DNA from 3 places in the Altererythrobacter chaiwopuensis genome. Region 1 is predicted to be linked to each of the others. Evidence: predicted binding sites of a transcription regulator. Region 1 holds the regulator's gene; each other region holds the start of a gene.

The links. The regulator LexA, encoded in region 1, represses DNA repair genes until DNA is damaged. The targets are predictions, from matches to a motif close to GTTCCNCNCTTGTTCT.
Region 2: a site for LexA is predicted at 6,335-6,350, ahead of ACX3VQ_RS00825 (error-prone DNA polymerase). Genes of this name have one in related genera too.
Region 3: a site for LexA is predicted at 5,673-5,688, ahead of ACX3VQ_RS05645 (ribonucleoside-diphosphate reductase subunit alpha). Genes of this name have one in related genera too.

What each region holds. Positions count from the first base shown of each region.
Region 1 covers NZ_JBTXJF010000003.1:276,487-283,754, reverse strand. The annotation lists gene moaC (cyclic pyranopterin monophosphate synthase MoaC) at 1-272, shown strand, start outside; gene ACX3VQ_RS12800 (molybdopterin molybdotransferase MoeA) at 284-1,483, shown strand; gene lexA (transcriptional repressor LexA) at 1,571-2,257, shown strand; gene ACX3VQ_RS12790 (ComEC/Rec2 family competence protein) at 2,289-4,496, opposite strand; gene gltX (glutamate--tRNA ligase) at 4,525-5,958, shown strand; gene ACX3VQ_RS12780 (citrate synthase) at 5,987-7,268, shown strand, end outside.
Region 2 covers NZ_JBTXJF010000001.1:164,686-171,953, forward strand. The annotation lists gene pstB (phosphate ABC transporter ATP-binding protein PstB) at 1-752, shown strand, start outside; gene phoU (phosphate signaling complex protein PhoU) at 752-1,420, shown strand; gene phoB (phosphate regulon transcriptional regulator PhoB) at 1,489-2,178, shown strand; gene ACX3VQ_RS00820 (LysE family translocator) at 2,175-2,801, opposite strand; gene ACX3VQ_RS00825 (error-prone DNA polymerase) at 2,847-6,293, opposite strand; gene ACX3VQ_RS00830 (hypothetical protein) at 6,395-6,781, opposite strand; gene ACX3VQ_RS00835 (DUF6504 family protein) at 6,803-7,268, opposite strand, start outside.
Region 3 covers NZ_JBTXJF010000001.1:1,155,706-1,162,973, reverse strand. The annotation lists gene ACX3VQ_RS05685 (ABC transporter ATP-binding protein) at 1-548, shown strand, start outside; gene ACX3VQ_RS05680 (hypothetical protein) at 545-709, shown strand; gene nadB (L-aspartate oxidase) at 706-2,292, shown strand; gene ACX3VQ_RS05670 (VIT1/CCC1 transporter family protein) at 2,315-3,013, shown strand; gene ACX3VQ_RS05665 (DUF6768 family protein) at 3,031-3,417, opposite strand; gene ACX3VQ_RS05660 (RNA polymerase sigma factor) at 3,414-3,962, opposite strand; gene ACX3VQ_RS05655 (alpha/beta fold hydrolase) at 4,098-4,985, shown strand; gene nrtS (nitrate/nitrite transporter NrtS) at 5,010-5,231, opposite strand; gene ACX3VQ_RS05645 (ribonucleoside-diphosphate reductase subunit alpha) at 5,752-7,268, shown strand, end outside.

The sequences.
Region 1 (7,268 bases):
AGAGAACCGGCGAATTGATCCCGCTGTGCCACCCGCTCAGCCTGGATGCCGTCAATATCGACTTTGCCTTTGAAGATAACGGCGTGCGGGTAACCGCAGTAGCTACGTTGACCGGCAAGACCGGCGTGGAGATGGAAGCAATGGTGGCCGCTTCCACCGCGCTGCTGACAATCTATGACATGGCCAAGGCGCTCGACAAGGGGATGGTGATCGGCGAGGTTCGCCTGCTTGAGAAGCGCGGCGGCAAGTCAGGCATCTGGACCGCAGATTAATGATGGCCGCAATGCTTACCCCTGAAGAAGCGCAGGCCCGGGTATTGGCGCTGGTGCAACCCATGCCGGTGAGGCGGATTTCGTGTGAGGATGCGGTCGGCCTTTATCTCGCGCATGACTTGCGAGCGCGGCGAACTCAGCCATCGGCCAACCTTTCGGCCATGGATGGCTATGCGATTGGCGGCGACGCAGCCGGGCCATGGCGCCTGGTGGGTGAAAGCCGCGCGGGGGCACCCTTCGCTCGTGCGCTTGAAGCTGGCGAAACCGTGCGCATTTCAACCGGGGCGCATATGCCCGCTGGTGCGGATCGTGTGCTGATCCAGGAAAATGCGAAGGTCGAAGGCGAGACTGTCTCATGTGTGGAGGATTTTCCCGATCCACTGCGTCACGTTCGCCAACGCGGTTCCGACTTCGACGAAGGGGATGTCGTAGTTTGCGCCGGAACCAGAATTGGCCCCGCCCAGCTTGCGTTTGCGCTGAGCGCTGGCCACGCCGAGCTTGAGATACGCCGCGCGCCATCGGTGGCAGTGCTCGACAGCGGCGATGAACTGGTCGCTGACCCGATGGATTGCGCTGAGCACCAGATCCCGGCCAGCAATGGCGCGATGATCGCGGTAATGCTCAAGGCGCTCGGCTGCCGGGTAACGCGGCTTGGCCCGGTGCCGGATGACGCCGATGCGCTGGCAAACGCGCTGGCCGAAGCTGAGGGCGCTGATCTCCTGGTGACCACCGGCGGCGCCTCGGTTGGAGATCACGATCTGATGCGCCCTGCTCTTGCGGCCTGGGGCGCCAAGATCGATTTCTGGAAAGTCGCGATGAAGCCGGGCAAGCCGATCATGGTGGCAACCCGCGAGCGCAGCAATGGCAGGCAGGTGATTTTCGGTCTGCCAGGCAATCCGGTGTCGAGCTTCGTTACATGCTTCCTGTTCGTGCTGCCGCTGATCCGCGCCGCGATGGGAGCCGCTGACCCCATGCCGCGAAGGGCGCTGCTGCCATCGGGATGCGAATTGCCAGCGGTTGGCACACGCCATGAATTCCTGCGCGCCCGCTGGGATGGCAAGCACGTTACGCTTGACGATTCGCAAGACTCGTCCGCGCTGGGCGCACTTGCCAACGCAAATTGCCTGATCGATCGTGCGCCGAACGGTGGCCGGATCGAAGCAGGAACGTCTGTTCCGGTTATCCTGCTTGAAAATGGCGGAATTGCTTGACTTACCGAATCGTGTTGCCTAATTGTTCCTCATTCGTTCACCATGTTTATGGGAACGCAGGACAGGCGGCCAAGGGAGGTTTTCGCCATGCTGACGGCAAAGCAGCACGAACTGATCCGGTTTATCCAGCAACGGCTTGAAGAGACCGGCATCTCGCCAAGTTTCGAGGAAATGAAGGAAGCGCTCGATCTCAAGAGCAAATCGGGCGTGCACCGCCTGATTTCGGCGCTTGAGGAACGCGGCTTCATCCGCCGGCTGGCCAATCGCGCGCGGGCGCTTGAAGTCATCAGGATGCCGGAGAATTCTACCCCCACAGGGCGCAGCGTCATGGCGAATGCTGTCATTGCGCGCACGGCCAGCCCCGCATCGACCGCGCCGGAAGCTGCCAATGACGTGATCGAAGTGCCGCTGCACGGCCGCATCGCGGCGGGCGCACCGATCGAAGCCCTGGAAGGCCGTTCTAGCATGCCGGTTCCCGCGGCGCTGCTCGGCCCGGGCGAGCACTACGCGCTCGAAGTTTCAGGCGATTCGATGATCGAGGCCGGGATTTTCGACGGCGATTATGCGCTGGTGCGGCGCACCGATACCGCGCGCGATGGTGAAATCGTGGTGGCTCTGATCCGCAACGAGGAAGCTACGCTCAAATATCTGCGGCGCGAAAACGGGATGATCCGTCTCGATCCTGCCAATGGCGCCTATGACCCGCAGATCTATGCTCCGCATGAGGTTGTGGTGCAGGGCAAGCTTGCAGGGCTCTTGCGTCGTTATCACTAGGGATGAGATTGCGCGCCGGGCCTTGTCCCCCTCAATCCCCGGCACCGGCGCGCCACCAGCCATGCTGCCCCTGATGCTCGGCCACGGTCTGTATCTCGCGCCGGCCAAGCATTATCGTGAGGCCGCCTGACTGCTCCAGAAAGCGCTTGTCCGCTTTGAGCCAACGCGGGCGGCATGATGCGGGAAGCCAGCGATCTGCCACAACAATGTCGGCGCGCTCGCAGGCGGCAGCAAGCGCGCGCTCTTCCACCCGCAGATTGCTGCGGGAAAGGAGCAGGCTCCAGCTACGCCCGCCGCGATTGATCAACACGGAGCAGAATTCCCGGCTGCATCGCGCGTCCGGCCAGTGTTCGATCGTCACCGGTTCGCCCTGCACTCCCGCCAGTTCGAGCAAGTTGTCGCGCGCATATTCGGATCGGCTGTGGCGCAAGCTCGCCAACCGGCTCTTGTTGCCATCCGCATCGAACATGGTGATCCCGACATGCCGCCCGTCACGCGAAACAAGCACATCGGGAACCGGCGTGATCATCAGCAACAGCGTCGCAATCGCCACCGGCACCAAGCCAGCCAGCCTCCTGCGCCCTCGCCACAGCGCCAGCCACAATCCACCCGCGACATAAAGCGCGAAAGTCGGCCCGCTCATTTGCGGCATCAGCTTGATCGCGCCGGGCTGCGCTGCCGTCCAGTGCGCAATAGCCAGCAACAAATCGAGCGATCTGCCTGCCAGCCACCATACCGGAGCCCCCAGGCCCATCAGGTCGAGCAACAGCGCAATGGCGATCAGCGGCATCGAAACAAGCGTAACCAGTGGGATGGCAACCACATTGGCGAAGGCTCCATAAACTCCAGCTCGATGAAAGTGAAACAGCACGATCGGCATCAGCGTAATCTCGATCACCAGGCCGGTCACAAGCAGCATCAACCCGCGCCGCGAAACCCACGCCAACCAGCCTTCCTCGCGCGGCGCGAGAAAAGCCTTCACCGGCCCGGCATCATGCAACGCCACTATCGCCAGAACAGCGGCAAAGCTCATCTGAAAACTGGGACCGACAAGCGATTCAGGCCACATCAGCAGCACGACAAAAGCAGCCGTAGCCACCATCCGCAGCGACAGTGCATCGCGGCCCAGTGCCAGCGCCAAAAGCACCAGAAGGGCACCGATGCAGCTGCGCACCGTTGGCACCTCGGCCCCGGTGAGCAAGGTATAGCCGATCCCCGCCAGCGCCCCGGCCGCTGCCGCGACAATCGGCAACCGAAAGCGCAGAGCCAGCGCTGGCCACAGCGCCAGCAGCTTCAACGCCAGTAAATATGCGGCAGCGATAACTGCGCTGACATGCAGGCCGCTGATCGACAGCAGGTGGGTGAGCCCCGCGTCGCGCATGGCCTCTTCGTCAGCGTTCGATATGGCCCCGCGATCGCCGCTGGCAAATGCGGCGGCAATGGTACCGGCAGGCCCGCCAAGCTCACCGCGCACATGCCCGGCCAGTGCGCGCTGCACGGCCTTGAGGTGTTGCGAGCGCTGGGCCGAAGCAATCACCTCCACCTCACCAATGGCACTGCCGGTTGCAGAAAGACCCTGGAACCAGGCTGCTCGGGCGAAATCATAACTACCGGGGAGCATTGGCGAAGCTGGCGGCATCAGCCGCGCGCGCAGCTTCACCACTGCCCCCTCCGCCATTTCGTCGCGGGCCTGATCGAGCGGCACATTGATCCGAAATTTGCGAGCTTGGGCGGTTTCGGCATCGCGCACCGCCAAGGTCAGCCGGATGCGACCCTCTGCCGCGCGGTCCTCACGTTCAAGGACATAGCCCTGCAACAGCTCGACCCTGGGGCGCTCGATCGGCTCAGCACCGGCGATCTCCGAACGCATCCAGATCACCGCAATTCCGGCGGCGAACAATAGCCCGAGCGAAATCAGCGCCTGTCGCAAATGCGGCCTGCCTGACACGCCGCGATTGTCCTGCCACAATGCCGCTCCCGACAGGGCTGCGATCAGCCCGGCACCCACTGCCGCACTCCATTGCCATGGCCCCGCAAGCACGAACCAGCACGCAATGCCCATCGCAAATGCGACCGTGAGCCATGGCGCACGGTCGAAGCCAGAGCTGGCCAGGAACCGATCGGCGAGTTCCGCCACGCTGGACAAGCGCGGCGCCATGCGCCAATGGCGCTGCAATGCAGCATCGCCGCTGTCGGCACCGCCCCCGATAGGCACCACAGGCGGGTAAGATATCGCCATCAAGGCAGTGGAAAGGAAACAAAGACTTATGGCAAGCGAAAGCGGGGCACAGGCAGGCGCAGTGGTTACCCGCTTTGCCCCCTCCCCCACTGGTTTCCTGCATATCGGCGGCGCGCGAACTGCGCTGTTCAACTGGCTTTTCGCGCGGCATCATGGCGGCAAGGCGCTGCTCAGGATCGAAGACACTGATCGCAAGCGCTCCACCCAGGAAGCAATTGACGCGATTCTCGATGGGCTGGACTGGCTTGGCCTCGATTATGACGACGACATTGTTTACCAGTCAGAGCGGGGCTCGCGTCATGTCGAAGTTGCTGAGAAGCTGCTCGAACACGGCTTTGCCTACAAATGTTATGCCACCCAGGAAGAACTGGAAGAGATGCGCGCGGCCCAGCGCGCCGCCAGGCAGCCGATCCGCTATGATGGCCGGTGGCGCCACCGCGACCCCTCCGATGCACCCGCCGGAACGCCTTTCGTGATCCGCCTGAAAACGCCAGAGGACGGCGAAACCACCATCGCTGACCAGGTCCAGGGCCAGGTGACAGTCCGCAATGCCGAGCTTGACGATTACATCATCCTGCGCGCTGACGGCACACCCACCTATATGCTCGCCGCCGTGGTCGATGATCGCGATATGGGCGTGACTCACATCATCCGCGGTGACGATCATTTGAACAACGCCTTCCGCCAACTGCCAATCTATCGCGCGATGGAGCAGATTGAAGGCGGCTGGGGCGATCCGATCTATGCGCATATCCCGCTGATCCATGGCTCGGATGGCGCCAAGCTGTCCAAGCGTCATGGCGCGCTGGGCGTGGACGCCTATCGCGACGAAATGGGGATACTGCCGGAAGCCTTGTTCAACTATCTGTTGCGGCTTGGCTGGGGACATGGAGACCGCGAGGAGTTTACCCGCGAGGAAGCGATCGAGCTGTTCGATCTCGACGGTGTCGGCAAAAGCGCCTCGCGCTTCGACCTCAAGAAGCTCGAAAACCTCAACGGGCATTACATCCGCGAGGCCGATGATGCGCGTCTGGCCCGGATTTGCGCGCCGATGATCGCAGGCGAAGTCGATATTGACCTGCTGACCCGGGCCATGCCGGTGCTGAAGGTGCGCGCGCGCAGCATGATGGAACTGGCCGAAGGTGCCGCCTTCCTGTTCCGTAAAAGCCCGCTGGAAATGAGCGAAAAAGCTGCCGCCCTGCTCGATGATGACGCGCGGCAGCGGCTCGCACTTGTTGCCGACCGTTTACGGGCGGAAAATGACTGGACAATCGAAGCACTCGAAGCCACTACGAAAGCACTCGCCGAGGAACTTGAATTGGGCCTTGGCAAGCTCGCGCAGCCCCTGCGCGCAGCCCTTACCGGTACGACAACCTCGCCCGGTATCTTCGATGTTCTGATCCTTTTAGGACGGGCAGAGGCGTTGGCACGGATCGACGCGCAGGCTGTTGCGGCGGGCTGAACACGAGCACGATTAAAGGAGACAGAATTTGGCGGACAAACACGCGAAACTCGAACTTGGGGGCCAGAGCTACGAATTCCCTGTCCTGGAAGGAAGCGTTGGGCCCGATGTCATCGATATCCGCAAGCTCTATGGGCAGACAGGCGCGTTCACTTTCGATCCGGGCTACAAGTCGACCGCGAGCTGCGAAAGCGCACTTACCTATATCGATGGCGAAGAAGGGGTGCTGCTGCACCGCGGCTATCCCATCGGCCAACTGGCCGAACATTCCAGCTTCATGGAAGTCGCCTATCTGCTCCTGAATGGTGAACTGCCAAGCAAGGATGAATTCGAGGATTTCGAATACACCATAACGCGGCACACCATGCTGCACGAGCAGCTTTCGGTGCTCTATCGCGGCTTCCGCCGCGATGCGCACCCGATGGCGGTGATGTGCGGGGTGGTTGGCGCACTGTCGGCCTTTTATCATGACAGCACCGACATTTCGGATCCCGAACATCGCAAGATCAGCAGCCACCGGCTGATCGCCAAGATGCCCACGATCGCGGCAATGGCTTACAAATATGCCGTAGGTCAGCCGTTCATGTATCCGGACAATTCGCTCAGCTATACGGGCAACTTCCTGCGCATGACCTTTGGCGTTCCGGCCGAGGAATATGAGCTGCATCCCGCCGTTGAGCGCGCAATGGACCGGATATTCATCCTGCACGCCGATCACGAGCAGAACGCATCGACATCCACCGTCCGCCTGGCCGGATCGTCTGGTGCCAACCCCTTTGCCTGCATCGCGGCCGGCATCGCATGCCTGTGGGGTCCGGCACATGGCGGCGCCAATGAAGCCGCGCTCAACATGCTGCGCGAAATCGGCACGCCGGACCGTATTCCGCAATATATCGAGCGCGCGAAAGACAAGAACGACCCGTTCCGCCTGATGGGCTTCGGTCACCGGGTGTACAAAAACTACGATCCGCGCGCGACGGTAATGCAGAAAACCGTGCGCGAAGTTTTCGAGGCGCTCAAAGTGACCGATCCGGTGTTCGAAACCGCGCTGCGGCTCGAAGAGATGGCGCTCAATGACGATTACTTCAGGGAAAAGAAGCTGTTCCCCAATGTCGACTTCTACTCGGGCGTAATCCTCTCTGCGATCGGTTTCCCGACCACCATGTTTACCGCACTGTTTGCACTCGCCCGCACCGTTGGCTGGGTTGCGCAGTGGAACGAAATGATTTCCGATCCCGGCCAGGTTATCGGCCGCCCGCGCCAGCTCTACACCGGCCCGACGCAGCGCGACTACGTTCCGCTCACCCAGC
Region 2 (7,268 bases), on a different contig from region 1:
CCAAGATGCGTGCCCAAGACGTATCGGTTTTCTATGGCGACAAACAGGCGATCGACAATGTTTCGATCGACATTCCCGCACGCCATGTCACGGCCTTTATCGGCCCCTCGGGGTGCGGCAAATCGACCTTCCTGCGCGCGCTCAACCGGATGAATGACACCATCCCCACTGCTCGCGTGGAAGGCACTATCGAACTTGATGGTGAGGACATTTACCGCTCTGGCATGGACGTGGTGCAACTGCGCGCCCGCGTGGGCATGGTTTTCCAGAAGCCCAACCCATTTCCCAAGTCGATCTTTGAAAATATCGCCTACGGGCCTCGTATTCACGGCCTGGCAGAAGCCAAGGATGAACTTGAGGAGGTAGTCGAGAAATCGCTCACGCGCGCCGGTCTGTGGGAAGAAGTGAAGGACCGGCTGCAAGACAGCGGGACCGCGCTGTCAGGCGGACAGCAACAGCGCCTCTGCATCGCACGCGCGATCGCTGTAGATCCCGAAGTTATTCTGATGGACGAGCCATGCTCAGCGCTTGACCCGATCGCTACTGCGAAGATCGAGGAACTGATCGCCGAGCTGACCGATCGCTATGCCATCGTGATCGTGACTCACTCGATGCAGCAGGCCGCGCGAGTATCGCAGCGCACGGCCTTCTTTCACCTTGGCAAGGTTGTCGAATACGGTCAGACTTCCGACATATTCACCAATCCGATCGAAGAACGGACCAAGGACTACATCACAGGACGGTACGGATAATGGCCGAGCACACAGTCAAGGCATTCGACGAAGACATTACCCGCTTGCGGGGGTTGATCGCGGAGATGGGTGGCCTTGCAGAGGTCGCTCTGCAAGAGGCACTCGATGCGCTGGTGCGCGGCGACGAGGATCTTGGCAGCAAGATCGTGGCACGCGACAAGAAAATCGATGCGCTCGAAATGGAAGTCGACAAGCTCGCCGTGCGGGTGATCGCGCTGCGCGCGCCGATGGCTGATGATTTGCGCGAAGTGATCGCCGCATTGAAGATTGCCGGCGTGGTTGAACGGATCGGCGATTATTCGAAAAACATTGCCAAGCGTGTGGGCGCGATCGAGGATCGCAAGCGCTTCGAACCGCTAACCCTGCTGCCTGCAATGGGCGAGCTTGCCGCCGAAATGGTGCATGATGTGCTCACCGCCTATGCCGCGCGTGACCCCGAACTTGCACGCGAAGTTATCGCCGCCGACAACAAGGTCGATGCATTTTATGACAGCATTTTTCGCAATCTTGTCAGCCATATGGTCGAGAATCCTTCGACCATTTCGAGCGCTGCTCAACTGCTGTTTGTCGCCCGCAATATCGAACGGATAGGCGACCATGCGACCAACGTGGCCGAGATGGTGCATTTTGCAGCGACGGGTACTTATCCGCCCGATCATGACGATTGACATCAATCTGTCTTGAAAGTGACATAGGGGCGGTATTGTAGTCGCGCATCATAGGAGCGAAGCGCACAATGTCCGCTGCCAAACTGCTGCTTGTCGAAGATGATCCAGCCCTGTCGGAATTGCTCGAATATCGCTTTTCCAACGAAGGCTATGACGTGCGCTGCACCGCCGATGGCGACGAAGCACTGATACTGGCCGCAGAAGAACTGCCTGACCTGATTATTCTTGACTGGATGATCGAAGGCACCAGCGGCATCGAGGTCTGCCGCCGGTTGCGGCGTGAAAAGCATACAGCGCATGTCCCGATCATCATGTTGACCGCGCGCGAGGCCGAGGATGATCGGGTGCGCGGCCTTGAAACCGGTGCTGACGATTACCTCACCAAGCCGTTCAGCCCGCGCGAATTGCTCGCCCGTGTTGCCGCTGTGATGCGCCGCATCCGCCCGGTTCTGGCGGGTGAGACGATCAGCGTTGGCGACCTCAAGCTCGATCCGGTGGCGCACAAGGTGCAGCGGCGCGGCAAGGATCTGAAGCTTGGCCCAACTGAATATCGTCTGCTCAAGTTCTTCATGGAAAGCCCGGGCCGGGTTTTCAGCCGCGGGCAATTGCTCGACGGTGTATGGGGTACGGGCAGCGATATAGAGCTGCGCACGGTGGACGTGCATATCCGCCGATTACGCAAGGCAATCGAGATTGACAGCGCGAAAGACCCGGTGCGGACGGTGCGTTCGGCCGGATATGCACTCGAAGCGGTTTAGGTTGAGCCACCGGGCGCGCTTGCCAGCAAATCCCCCAGTATCAGCGTTCCGATCAGCAGGAAAACGGCACCGATCCCGCGATCGACCCAGCATCGCGTCTCCGGGCGACCCAGCGTGCTGGCGAGCTGGCGCCCGGCAAATATGTAGAGCGCACCCACGATCAGGTCGATGACCAGTGCGACGATGGCCAGCAGGGCAATCTGCCACCCGATGGATTTAGCCGGATCGACGAAGGGCGGGACCAACGCGACCATGTAAATCAGGGATTTGGGGTTGCCGATCGCAACCAAGATTCCATCACGAAAGGAATGGCGCGAGGCTTTGTCCGTGGCCGCCATATACCCTTCCACAGCCTTGAAGGAGTGGTGGATAGCTTTGATGCCGAGCCATATGAGGTAGGCCACACCTGCCAGCGCAAGGACGTGGAAGGCGATCGGATATGCCTTGGCCAGCGTTCCCAGCCCGAGCGCCGCAAGCACCCACCACACACCGTAACCGATCTGCATTCCCATCAAGGCTGCCCAGCCAGAGCGCGTGCCGCGCCAGATTGCCTGCCCCATGACGAAGGTCATCGACACGCCGGGAATGATGCTGGTCATCCCGGTTACGATGATGAATGCCAAGAGTTTTTCGAGATCTAGCATGGTCGGCGCGCGCTAGCTCCGGGATCAATGGAAGTCACGCGATTTGGGAAGAATCCGCAAATTGCGTGGGTGTCCGCAGCCGGATGAAGGCCGCTCGTCGATAAGATCGCGTGGTCTGGTCATCGGCGGTTGGCGCCCGGCTAACGGGTTGCTGACATGATCGGCGTGCGCGATAGGCGAAGCCAGCAAATCGTCAGCCAGGCCGTAAAGCGCATCGGTCCCATCAGTCAGGCGCTGTGCGATCACATGGATCACCTCGTCATCATATTCGACCCGGCCGCGCACCTCCATCAACCGCGCGCCCATGATCACCTTGCGCTGCTTCTCCATCAGATCAGGCCAGATCACCAGATTGGCGACCCCTGTCTCGTCTTCCAGCGTGATGAAGCACACGCCCTTGGCCGATCCCGGGCGCTGGCGTATCAGCACCAGCCCGGCGATCTGCACCATGGAGCGGAGCTTGCGTTCCCTAAGGTCGCAGGCGCGTGCAAAGCCGCGTTCGGCAAGACTGGCACGCAGGAAAGCCATCGGATGCGCCTTCAGGCTAAGGCGCGTGGTCTGGTAATCGGCCACCACCTCTTCGCTCAATGGCATTTGCGGCAATTGCGTGCGCGCCTGTTCCGCGCCCTCGTCACGCTCGGCTGCCGCCTTGAACAGCGGCAAGTCAGGTGCGGCGATCAGGCTGCGGGCATCCCATAGCGCCTGCCGCCGCGATAGCCCAAGCGAGGTAAAGCAATCCGCGCTGGCAAGCCGTTCGATATGCGCCGGAGACAATCCCGCCCGCGCACGCAGATCGGCGATGTCGCGGAAAGGCCCGCCCGCCTCGCGGCTTGCCACCAGTGCGGCAGCGACATGTTCAGGCAGCCCGTCGATCTGCCTGAGGCCGAGGCGCAGGGCCAACGTGCCCGCCTTCTCCAGCGTGTTGTCCCACATCGAATGGTTCACATCGGCAGGCAGCACTTGCACGCCGTGTTCGCGCGCGTCGCGCACGATCTGAGCCGGGGCATAGAAGCCCATCGGCTGCGAATTGAGCAGCGCGCAGGCGAAGGCAGCCGGGAAATGGCATTTGAGCCAGCTTGAGACATAGACCAGATGCGCGAAGCTTGCTGCGTGGCTTTCCGGGAAGCCATATTCGCCGAAGCCCTTGATCTGGTTGAAGCAGCGCATGGCAAAATCGGGATCGTAGCCACGCGCGACCATCCGCCCCACCATCATATCCTCCAACTCGTGCACCATGCCTCGGCTGCGAAAGGTTGCCATCGCCTTGCGCAGCCGGTTGGCTTCGGCACCGGTGAATTTCGCGGCGTCGAGCGCGATCTTCATCGCCTGTTCCTGGAAGATCGGCACCCCAAGCGTGCGCGCGAGGATGCTGGAAAGCTCGTCAGGCGGGCCGTGTTCGGGCGCCGGAGCCGGAATTTCCACCGCTTCCGCACCGCGCCGCCGCTTGAGATAGGGGTGCACCATGTCCCCCTGGATCGGGCCGGGCCGGACAATCGCGACCTGGATCACCAGATCATAGAATTCGCGCGGTCGCAGTCGCGGCAGCATGTTCATCTGCGCCCGGCTTTCAACCTGGAACACGCCAAGCGAATCCCCTTTGCGCAGCATGGCGTAGGTTTCCATATCCTCGCGCGGCACAGTGGCGAGTGTCAGTGCGCGGCCATGATGCATCTCCAGCAGGTCAAAGCATTTCCTGATGCAGGTGAGCATGCCCAGCGCCAGCACATCGACCTTGAGGATGCCGAGCGCTTCGATGTCATCCTTGTCCCATTCGATGAAGCTGCGATCGGGCATGGCGCCATTACCGATCGGCACGGTTTCGGTAAGCGGGTTCTGCGTGAGGATGAAGCCGCCGACATGCTGGCTGAGATGGCGCGGCATGCCGATTATCTGCTCGGCCAGCTTGATTACGCGGCGCAAGTGCGGATCACTGATGTCCATGCCGGTTTCAGCGACATGCTTCTCACCGATCTCGCGGCCATAGCTGCCCCATATGGTGCGTGCGAGCGCGCTGGTAGCATCCTCGCTCAGCCCCATCGCCTTGCCGACCTCGCGGATTGCCATGCGCGGGCGGTAATGGATCACCGTCGCGCATAGCCCTGCGCGGTGGCGACCATATCTGCGATAGATATACTGGATCACCTCCTCGCGCCGCTCATGCTCGAAATCGACATCGATATCGGGCGGCTCCTTGCGCTCTTCCGAAATGAAGCGATCGAACAGCAACTGGTGCTTGGCCGGATCGACGCTGGTAATCTCGAGGCAATAACACACCGCCGAATTGGCGGCACTGCCGCGCCCCTGGCACAGGATCGGCGGATCGACCGAGCGCGCGTAATCGACGATGCCCTTGATGGTGAGGAAATAGCGCGCGAGATCGAGCTTGGCGATCAACCCAAGCTCACGTTTCAATGTATTGTCGACGTTCTCGGGAATGCCTTCGGGATAGCGCCCCCTCGCCCCCTTCCAGGTTTCACCTTCGAGATATTGCTGCGGCGTCATGCCGTCAGGGTAGATCTCTTCGGGGTATTCGTAGCGCAGCTCGTCGAGGCTGAAACGGCAGGCATCAGCCACCTCGCGCGCGGCAGCAATCGCATACGGCCAGCGCGCGAACAGACGCTGCATTTCCGCGGGCGATTTGAGATGGCGTTCGGCATTGGCGGCAAGCAGATGTCCTGCCTGCGCAACCGTGGTCTTGTGCCGGATCGCCGTCATCACATCCTGCAGCGGACGCTTGTCAGGCGTGGCGTAATGCACGTCATTGGTGGCCAGCAGGGTGAGGCCGTTCTCGCGTGCCAACGCATCAAGCCGGGTGATCCGCGCCACATCATCGCCGCGATAGAGATAGCTCGCGGCGAGGTGGCGCAGGGTGGGCAGCCCGGCCACAAGATGCGGCAACAGATCGATGAATCGCCCTGAAACCGTCTCCGGCAGTTCGCGACCGTCAAGCGCGACCACATTGTTTGCCCATGCGGGCACCGGGCACTTCACCTCCAGGTTGGCAGGCGGCAGCAGGATCAGCTGCACGCCCTCACTGTGTTCAGCAAGCAGGGGCAGTGAAATCTCGCACGCGCCCTTGCCCTGCCATTCACCCTCGAGCGTGGTCATCCGTCCGGCACTGAGCAACCGGCACAGACGCCCATAGGCGGCACGGTCCTGCGGATAGGCAAGGAAGGTTAGCCCCTCGACCGTTTCGATCCGTGTGCCGATTACCGGGCGCAACTTGAGTGCTTTCGCCTCGGTATGGGCCCGCACCACGCCGGCCATGGAATTGGCGTCGGCAATTCCCACGGCGTCATAGCCAAGCGCGCGGGCGCGAGTCACGAGATCGACTGCATCCGATGCCCCGCGCAGGAAGGTGAAACAGCTTGCCAGTCCCAGCTCGACAAATGGTGCGCGCCGGGGAAGCTCGATCGTATCAGGATCAAGCTCGATCCGGCGTTTGGCAGGGGTCAGCGGTACATCGGGCATAGATCACAGGGCGACTGGTGTAATTACCAGGTCGACTCTATGTTCACTATATGTTCCTAGCTGGGATTTCAATGGGCAGTGGGCCCGACGATACACCGAAATCAGGCAGCCTTTTCGCCCCTGCCCTGCGCTTTCTTCTGCCTGAGCCGTTCACTGTAGAGGTGCTCAATCACCGCCGGGTGCATCTTGCCATCAAACGCGATACCCGCATATTTACCGTCGACCCAAACAAATTTGCCTACCGGAGTATGGATTCCTTTGATCCGCAGCAGAATGCTTTCACCTATTTCGGCAAAGCCAGGGCTTCCCTTGACCTTGCACCCGCCTTCCGAAACATCGATCACTTCGACATAAAGAGGGCGAGAGCGCGAACGACCCTTGACCAACATCTCAAGCAGCTTGCGTTCGGATGAGCGGGATGATGCGATCTTTTTCATGCGTGTATCATGACGGAAATTGGTAAATAAAACTCTATCGGCAGTTTCCATTTCTTTATTGTAGTATGGCAATTAACTATAAAGCCCCTGCAAGTACCAGAGGGGCAAACCGCCGCGCCCGTCACCCACCAGCCCTTGGCGATAGATCCAGTATCGCCGCCCCCGTTCGTCCTCTATCCGGTAGTAATCACGCAGACGCGCGTTCGAGCGTTCGCGCCACCATTCAGGCGCGATCCGTTCGGGCCCTTCCATCCGCACGACTTCGCAGACTGTACCGCGCCAACGGAACGCGCGTGGATAGCCGTCAGGCGTGGCATAAAGCACCGCGATCGCCTCAGGCCGGTCGAGCAGCTTGAGTGGGCGCTGGTGAAACGCCAGTTCGCCCTGACTGGCAGGTTCAGGCTGCAGTGGTAACTGCCAGCGCTGCGCGCGTTCGGGCAAGTGGCTGGCATACGGCACTGGGCGGCGCACTGCGCCCGCGCCAAGGCGAACCATCAGCCGGTCGATGCAGGTACTGAGCGAGGTGCCGTGCGCTTCG
Region 3 (7,268 bases), on a different contig from region 1:
GTTTGACAGACAAGCGCGATGCCTATGCCCGTACGCTGTCAGGCGGGATGAAGCGGCGCCTGCTGGTGGCCAAGGCGATGGTCCATTCGCCGCCGATCCTGGTGCTTGACGAGCCGACGGCCGGGGTCGATGTCGAATTGCGCAAGCAGCTGTGGGAACTGGTCACGCAGCTCAATAATGATGGCGTCACTATCGTGCTGACCACGCATTATCTGGAAGAAGCCGAGCAGTTGTGTGACCAGATCGCGATCATCAACCATGGCGAGCTGATCGCGAAGAAGCCGACTCGCGAACTCATCAACATGGCTCGCGAGAAGATCGTGCGCGTGACCGTTGACCGGGATCTGGCGGGGCCAGTGGTGGAAGAAGGCTTCCACAAGGTCGAATTGATCGAGCCGCGCGTGCTGGAGATTACTTATGACCGCGACCAAGCCAACGCCGGGCAAGTGCTCGCCAAGGTCCAGTCGCATGGCTATACAATCGAGGATGTGACAACGCGCGAGCCCGACCTCGAAGACGTGTTCGTGCAACTGACGGGCGCGCAATGAATGCGTTCTACGACACGATCGGGGTCGGTTACGCCAATCTGCGCCGTCCCGACCCCCGCATTGCCGCCCAAATCCACGCCGCGCTGGGCGATGCGCAAACAGTGCTCAATGTCGGGGCGGGTGACATGGGCTATCGGCTGGTGATAGCGCGCAAGCCATGACGCAAGTGACGCATGATGTCCTGATAATCGGTTCCGGTGCCGCCGGGCTTACTGCCGCGCTCGAACTGGCGCAGGTGAAAAAGGTGCTGGTGCTGGCCAAGGGCTCGCTCACCGGTGGCAGCACCGCCTGGGCACAGGGCGGCATCGCCGCAGTGCTGGATACGGGCGACACATTCGAGAACCATATCCGTGACACCATGGTGGCGGGTGCGGGGCTAAACCGGCGCGAAACTGTGGAGTTCGTGATCGAGAACGCACCGCGATCGATCGCCCGGCTGGCGGATCTGGGCGTGCCCTTCAACACCGAGGGCGAGAATCTGCACCTCACCCGCGAGGGTGGGCATAGCCATCGCCGTATCGTCCATGTTGCCGATGCCACCGGCTGGGCGGTGCAGGACGCCTTGCTCAGGGCGGCCCAGGCCAATCCCAACATCACGCTGCTGCCGGGCCGCAGTTGCATCGACCTGATCACTGGCAGGCACGGCGAGCGTTTTTCGGGCGATGGCAGGGTGTGGGGCGCCTATGCGCTCGACGAAGCGACCGGCAAGGTCGAACGGCATGTGGCGCGCGCTACCGTGCTGGCGGCGGGCGGCGCGGGCCGCGTCTACCAGTTCAGCACCGCCCCGCGCGGCGCGACCGGTGACGGGATCGCCATGGCCTGGCGCGCGGGCTGCCGCGTCTCCAACATGGAAATGATGCAGTTTCACCCCACTTGTCTGTACAATCTCGAGGTCAAGAATTTCCTCATCACCGAGGCGGTGCGCGGCGAAGGCGGGCATTTGCTCCACCCCGAAACCGGGCACCGGTTCATGGCCGATTACGACCCGGAACGGATGGAACTGGCCCCGCGCGATGTGGTGGCGCGCGCGATCGACGACCAGATCAAGCGTTATGGCCTCGATTATGTCCATCTCGACATTTCGCACCAGCCGCCCGAATTCGTTCGCGCGCATTTCCCGACCATTCACGAGAAGCTGATCGGCCTCGGCATCGACATGACCACAGGGCCGATCCCCGTGGTCCCGGCGCAGCATTACACCTGCGGCGGGGTGCTGGTGGGGCTTGACGCGCGCACCGATTTGCCAGGCCTGTGGGCAGCCGGCGAATGCACCGAATCAGGGCTGCATGGGGCCAACCGGCTGGCTTCGAACAGCCTGCTTGAATGCTTCGTGTTCGGCGAGGCGGCGGCGAAAGACATCCTGGCCCGCTGGGACGAACTCGGCGCCCCGCCCCCGATCCGCGAGTGGGATGAAAGCCGCGTGACCGATTCCGACGAGGAAGTGGTGATCAAGCAGACCTGGACCGAGATTCGCCGCTTCATGTGGAACTATGTCGGGATCGTGCGCACCACAAAGCGGCTGGAACGCGCGGCGCACCGTATCGCCCTGCTGCGCAAGGAGGTGCATGATTATTACAGCGCCTTTCGCGTCACCACCGACCTCATCGAACTGCGAAACCTGATCGAAGCGGCCGACCTGATCGTCACTTCAGCGCTCCGCCGCCATGAAAGCCGGGGCTTGCACTATACGCTCGACTATCCCGAAACGGCGGAGGTAGCGCGCGATACCGTGCTTGTGCCTTAAGGGGCATGCACAGGAGAACATTATGAGCCGACTGCACGTTGAAAGCCACAACATCGAGCGCATCGGCTGGCTGCGCGCCGCCGTGCTCGGCGCCAATGACGGGATCGTTTCGACCGCCAGTCTGATCGTTGGCGTGGCCGCTGCAGCGGCCGGGCGGGAGGAAGTGCTGCTGGCTGGCATTGCCGGGCTTGTGGCAGGCGCCCTCTCGATGGCGGCGGGCGAATATGTTTCGGTCAGCTCGCAGGCCGATACCGAGAATGCCGACATCGCCCGCGAGACAGCTGAGCTCGCTACCCAGCCAGAGGCCGAGCTGGCCGAGCTGACCGGTATTTATGTCGGGCGCGGGCTCGAACCCGGTCTGGCGCGGCAGGTTGCCGAACAGCTCACTGCTCATGACGCCATGGCCGCTCATCGGCGAGATGAGCTGGGGCTCTCGGATGCGACCGCTGCCCGTCCGCTGCAGGCGGCATTCGCTTCGGCATTCACTTTCTCGATCGGCGCGGCCTTGCCGCTGCTGGTAGTACTGCTTCTGCCAACAGACGCCCTGACCATCGGAGTCGGGGCCACTTCGCTGGTTGCGCTCGCCGTGCTCGGCATTTTCAGTGGCCGCGCTGGGGGCGCTCCGGTTCTGCGGTCGGTCGCGCGCGTGGTGTTCTGGGGCGCGCTGGCGATGGCGGTGACGGCAGCGGTGGGCAGGTTGTTCGGCGCAGTTGTGGCCTAGGACCTGCCCAGGGCAGTTCACCTTTTTGCGTTGGCACGCGCGATTTGCAGTTCGACCCGCTTCAGTTCGCGCAGAACGCGGTTGGTTTGCAGGCTGGGCCACAGCGCCAGCTTGAGCATGCCCGCCATGATCAGCAGCACCGCGGAAGGCATTCCCCAGCGCAGCGCCTCGAGCGTTTCGTTGGCCTGGAAGAATTGCACCGCGCAATAGACAGCAGCGATGAACATCACGGTCTGCCAGAACATCATCAGCCAGCTTACCCAGCCCAGCCTGCCGCCGAACAGGCCGTGGATCTGGCTGAGATAGCCCGGTTCCTCGCCGATCTGGCGCAGCAATTCGCGCTCCTCGGCATCGAGGGTCTCATCAATCATCGCATCAAGCGAATCATTCATTTTGGTGCTCATTGGTGTTCTCCTTCCAGTATCGCGCGCAATTTGCGGCGGGCATTCATCAGTCGTGTCTTGACCGTGCCGACCGGCACAGCGAGCGCGACCGCAACCTCGGCCACGCGCAATTCCTCGAAATGGTAGAGAGCAATCGCAGCACGCTCCCCTGCAGGTAACTGGCGGATCGCCGCCTGAAGCCTGCCAGGCTGCGATGGCTCCTCCGGCTCGATGCTCGCTTCGCGCGGTTCGCTCGACCACGCCTGTGCCAGCCTGCGGCGGGCCACGGCATGGCCGATCTCGCCTGCGCAAGCCCGCGACGTGATCCGGTAAGCCCAGGCGGGGAATGCGCGCGGATCCTTCAGCCGGGCGATCCCCTTGACGATTGCTGCCCAGGCCAGCTGGACCGCATCCATCGCCAACTCGCGCTCGCCAGTCAGGCGCAGCGCATGCGCGACGAGTTTCGGGTGCCAGCGCCGCGCCAGCTGACCAAACGCCTCGCGGCTGCCCGTCTGCGCGCTCGCAACCAGATATTCGTCAAGGAGGCGGGCGGTAGATTGCATCATGTCCTCGCTTCTGCCGTTCACCAGTATAGTGGGCGTGAAGGCCAATCCGGTTCATCGTGAGGGCAAAAATTCCGCTTCGCCCTTGTCGCAAGCGCGCCAATATGGCCAAAGCAGCGAGTACCACAGGAGGAAAGCTTGCCAGAAATCACCGCCAACGGAATTACCATCCATTACGATACCCATGGCGATCCGTCGCACCCGCCAATATTGCTGGTGATGGGGCTGGGCGCGCAGATGACATTCTGGCCGATCGAATTGGTCGAGGCGCTGGCAGGCCGCGGTTTCCACGTGATCCGCTATGACAATCGCGACATCGGCCTGAGCCACAAGTTTCACGGCGAAAAAGTGCCCGGCATGATCTGGCATATGATCCGCAAGCGCTTCGGTTTTCCGCCCAAGGTTCCTTATTCGCTTAGCGATATGGCGGCAGACGGGATCGGTGTGCTTGATGCGCTTGGAATCGAGCGCGCGCATATTGTCGGCGCTTCGATGGGCGGGATGATCGCGCAATTGATGGCTATCGAGCATCCGCAACGCGTCCTCAGCCTCACCTCCATCTTTTCGACCACGGGCCATCACAAGCTTCCGCAGGCCGACAAGGCGGCGATAGAGGCGCTGACCAAGCGACCGGCATCAGAGGAAGAAGAAGTGCTGGTTGAACACGGCATGATGGTGGCGACTGCAATTGGCAGCCCGGGCTTCAGGCCAGACCCCAAGAACCTGCGTGAGCGGGTGACGGGATATGTTCGCCGTTCCGTTTATCCCGAGGGGCTGTTCCGCCAAATGGCGGCGATCATCGATGATGGGGACCGGACCGAACGTTTGAAGTCCGTAAACGCGCCCGCGCTGGTTCTGCATGGCGAGGATGATCCCCTGGTCAAGGTGGCATGCGGCCATGCAACTGCGGCCGCAATTCCCGGCGCCAGAATCAAGACCATTCCCGGCTGGGGCCACGATCTGCCGGTGGAGCTGGTCGATCCGATTGCCAATGCGATTGCCGAACATGCGCAGGCGGCAGGCTAGGGTGAGGCAGCCAGGGCCCTGACCCTAGTAGTCGCGCATGGCCAGCGCAGAATAGGCACCATAGCTGGCGACCAGGAACGGCACGAGATAAGTCAGCGCAACTTTCCAGATCACCGGCTGCTGGCCGGCCATGATAAGATCGCCCTGGTTGATGGCCGTAAGCAGGGTGCCGATAATCAATGCGACCTTCAACGAACGCCGCAAGACGGGGCCGGTAAGGCATGTTCTCAAGGCAATGCGATTCATCTTGTTCACGCTTTCGAGGGCAGTCGTCGGATTCGAAAATTGCGTGCCCGGATTCGAAAGATTCACAAGTCCTGTAAACCCGTTTTGCCCGCAAAAATTTTTTCCCAGATTCATTTTGGGGCTTGCGCTGCACGCCAGCCAAGGATTTCCCATGCGTCGCGGCGTTGCAGCAAGGCAATACACCTTGCCTCCGGGTCGCTCAAACATGGTGAATCGGTATTTACCCTCTTGCGCCGGACTCGCCTCTGATTCAGTATCTAGTGGTACATGGCGCAGGGGCACCTACTAGACCTAGTCATTTTAGCCGCAGTTCCCATATCTGCGGATTAAGAGAGGATTCGGTCTTCCGCGGGGAAACGCGCAGGTTCTGTGGGCAAAAAGGGGAAAACTATTTCCCCCTTGGGCCCGCGAAATTGCTAGGTGGGAGCGATCCCGCCGATTCGAACACAAGCGGAACATCGCCATTCAAGGGGCGGGTGCCGCGAGAGGATCAAACGGGCGAACGGAAGCGGGGCAAATGATGGATTTCAGGACTGGCGACGAGGCGACATTGGGGCTGGATCACGGCACGGAAGATACGAACGAAACGGAAGCCGGGGCAGCCGCAAAAAAGGGCCAGCCAGCCCGCGAAAAAGGTAAGGCCAAGGCAGTGGCGATGGAAACCGAAGACAAGGGCAGCGAAGAACTGGTTGCACAGAAGGCCGGCGAAGCCCTGGCCGGTGCGATGGCTGCCGCCGCCAAGTCTGCCGCACAGGTGGACAGCAAGAAGGTCAATGACCGCCGCTTCACCGTCATTACGGACGAAACGCGTGACGCCAATCTGACCGAATTCGGCAAGGAAACCCTGATTGACCGCTACCTGTTGCCAGGCGAGAATTTCCAGGACCTGTTCGCGCGTGTGGCCGATGCCTATGCCGATGATCAGGAACATGCCCAGCGGCTTTATGACTATATTTCGCGCCTGTGGTTCATGCCCGCCACCCCCGTCCTTTCCAATGGCGGCACCAATCGCGGCCTGCCAATCAGCTGTTACCTGAACTCGGTCGAGGACAGCCTTGAAGGCATTGTCGGCACATGGAACGAGAATGTCTGGCTTGCTTCCAAGGGCGGCGGCATCGGCACCTATTGGGGCAATGTGCGCGGCATTGGCGAGCCGGTGGGCCTGAACGGCAAGACCAGCGGCATCATCCCCTTCGTGCGGGTGATGGATTCGCTGACGCTGGCAATCTCGCAAGGTTCGCTGCGGCGCGGTTCGGCCGCCTGCTATATCGATATCGCGCACCCGGAGATCGAGGAGTTCCTGGAGATCCGCAAGCCATCGGGGGATTTCAACCGCAAGGCGCTCAATCTGCATCACGGCGTGCTGCTGACCGATGAATTCATGGAAGCGGTGCGTTCGGGCAGCGAGTTCGAGCTGAAATCGCCGCGCGATGGCAGCGTGCGCGGCAAGGTTGACGCGCGCAGCCTGTTCCAGAAACTGGTTGAAACCCGGCTGGCTACCGGTGAGCCCTATATCGTCTTTTCCGACACGGTGAACCGGATGATGCCCAAGCATCACCGCGAGCTGGGCCTCAAGGTCTCGACTTCGAACCTGTGCAGCGAAATCACCCTGCCCACCGGGATTGACCATCTTGGCAATGACCGCACGGCGGTGTGCTGCCTCAGCTCACTCAACCTTGAAAAGTGGGACGAGTGGTCGACCGAGAAGGATTTCATCGAGGACGTGATGCGCTTCCTCGACAATGTCCTGCAGGACTATATCGACCGTGCGCCGGATGAGATGTCGCGCGCCAAATATTCCGCCAGCCGCGAACGCAGCGTGGGCCTGGGCGTGATGGGCTTCCACTCCTTCCTGCAAATGAAGCAGATCGGCTTCGAAAGCCCGATGGCCAAGGTGTGGAACCTGAAAATGTTCAAGCACATCCAGGGCAAGGCATCCGAGGCTTCCATGCTGCTGGCGCATGAACGCGGCGCCTGCCCCGATGCCAAGGAAATGGGCGCGATGGAGCGCTTCAGCTGCAAGATGGCGATCGCGCC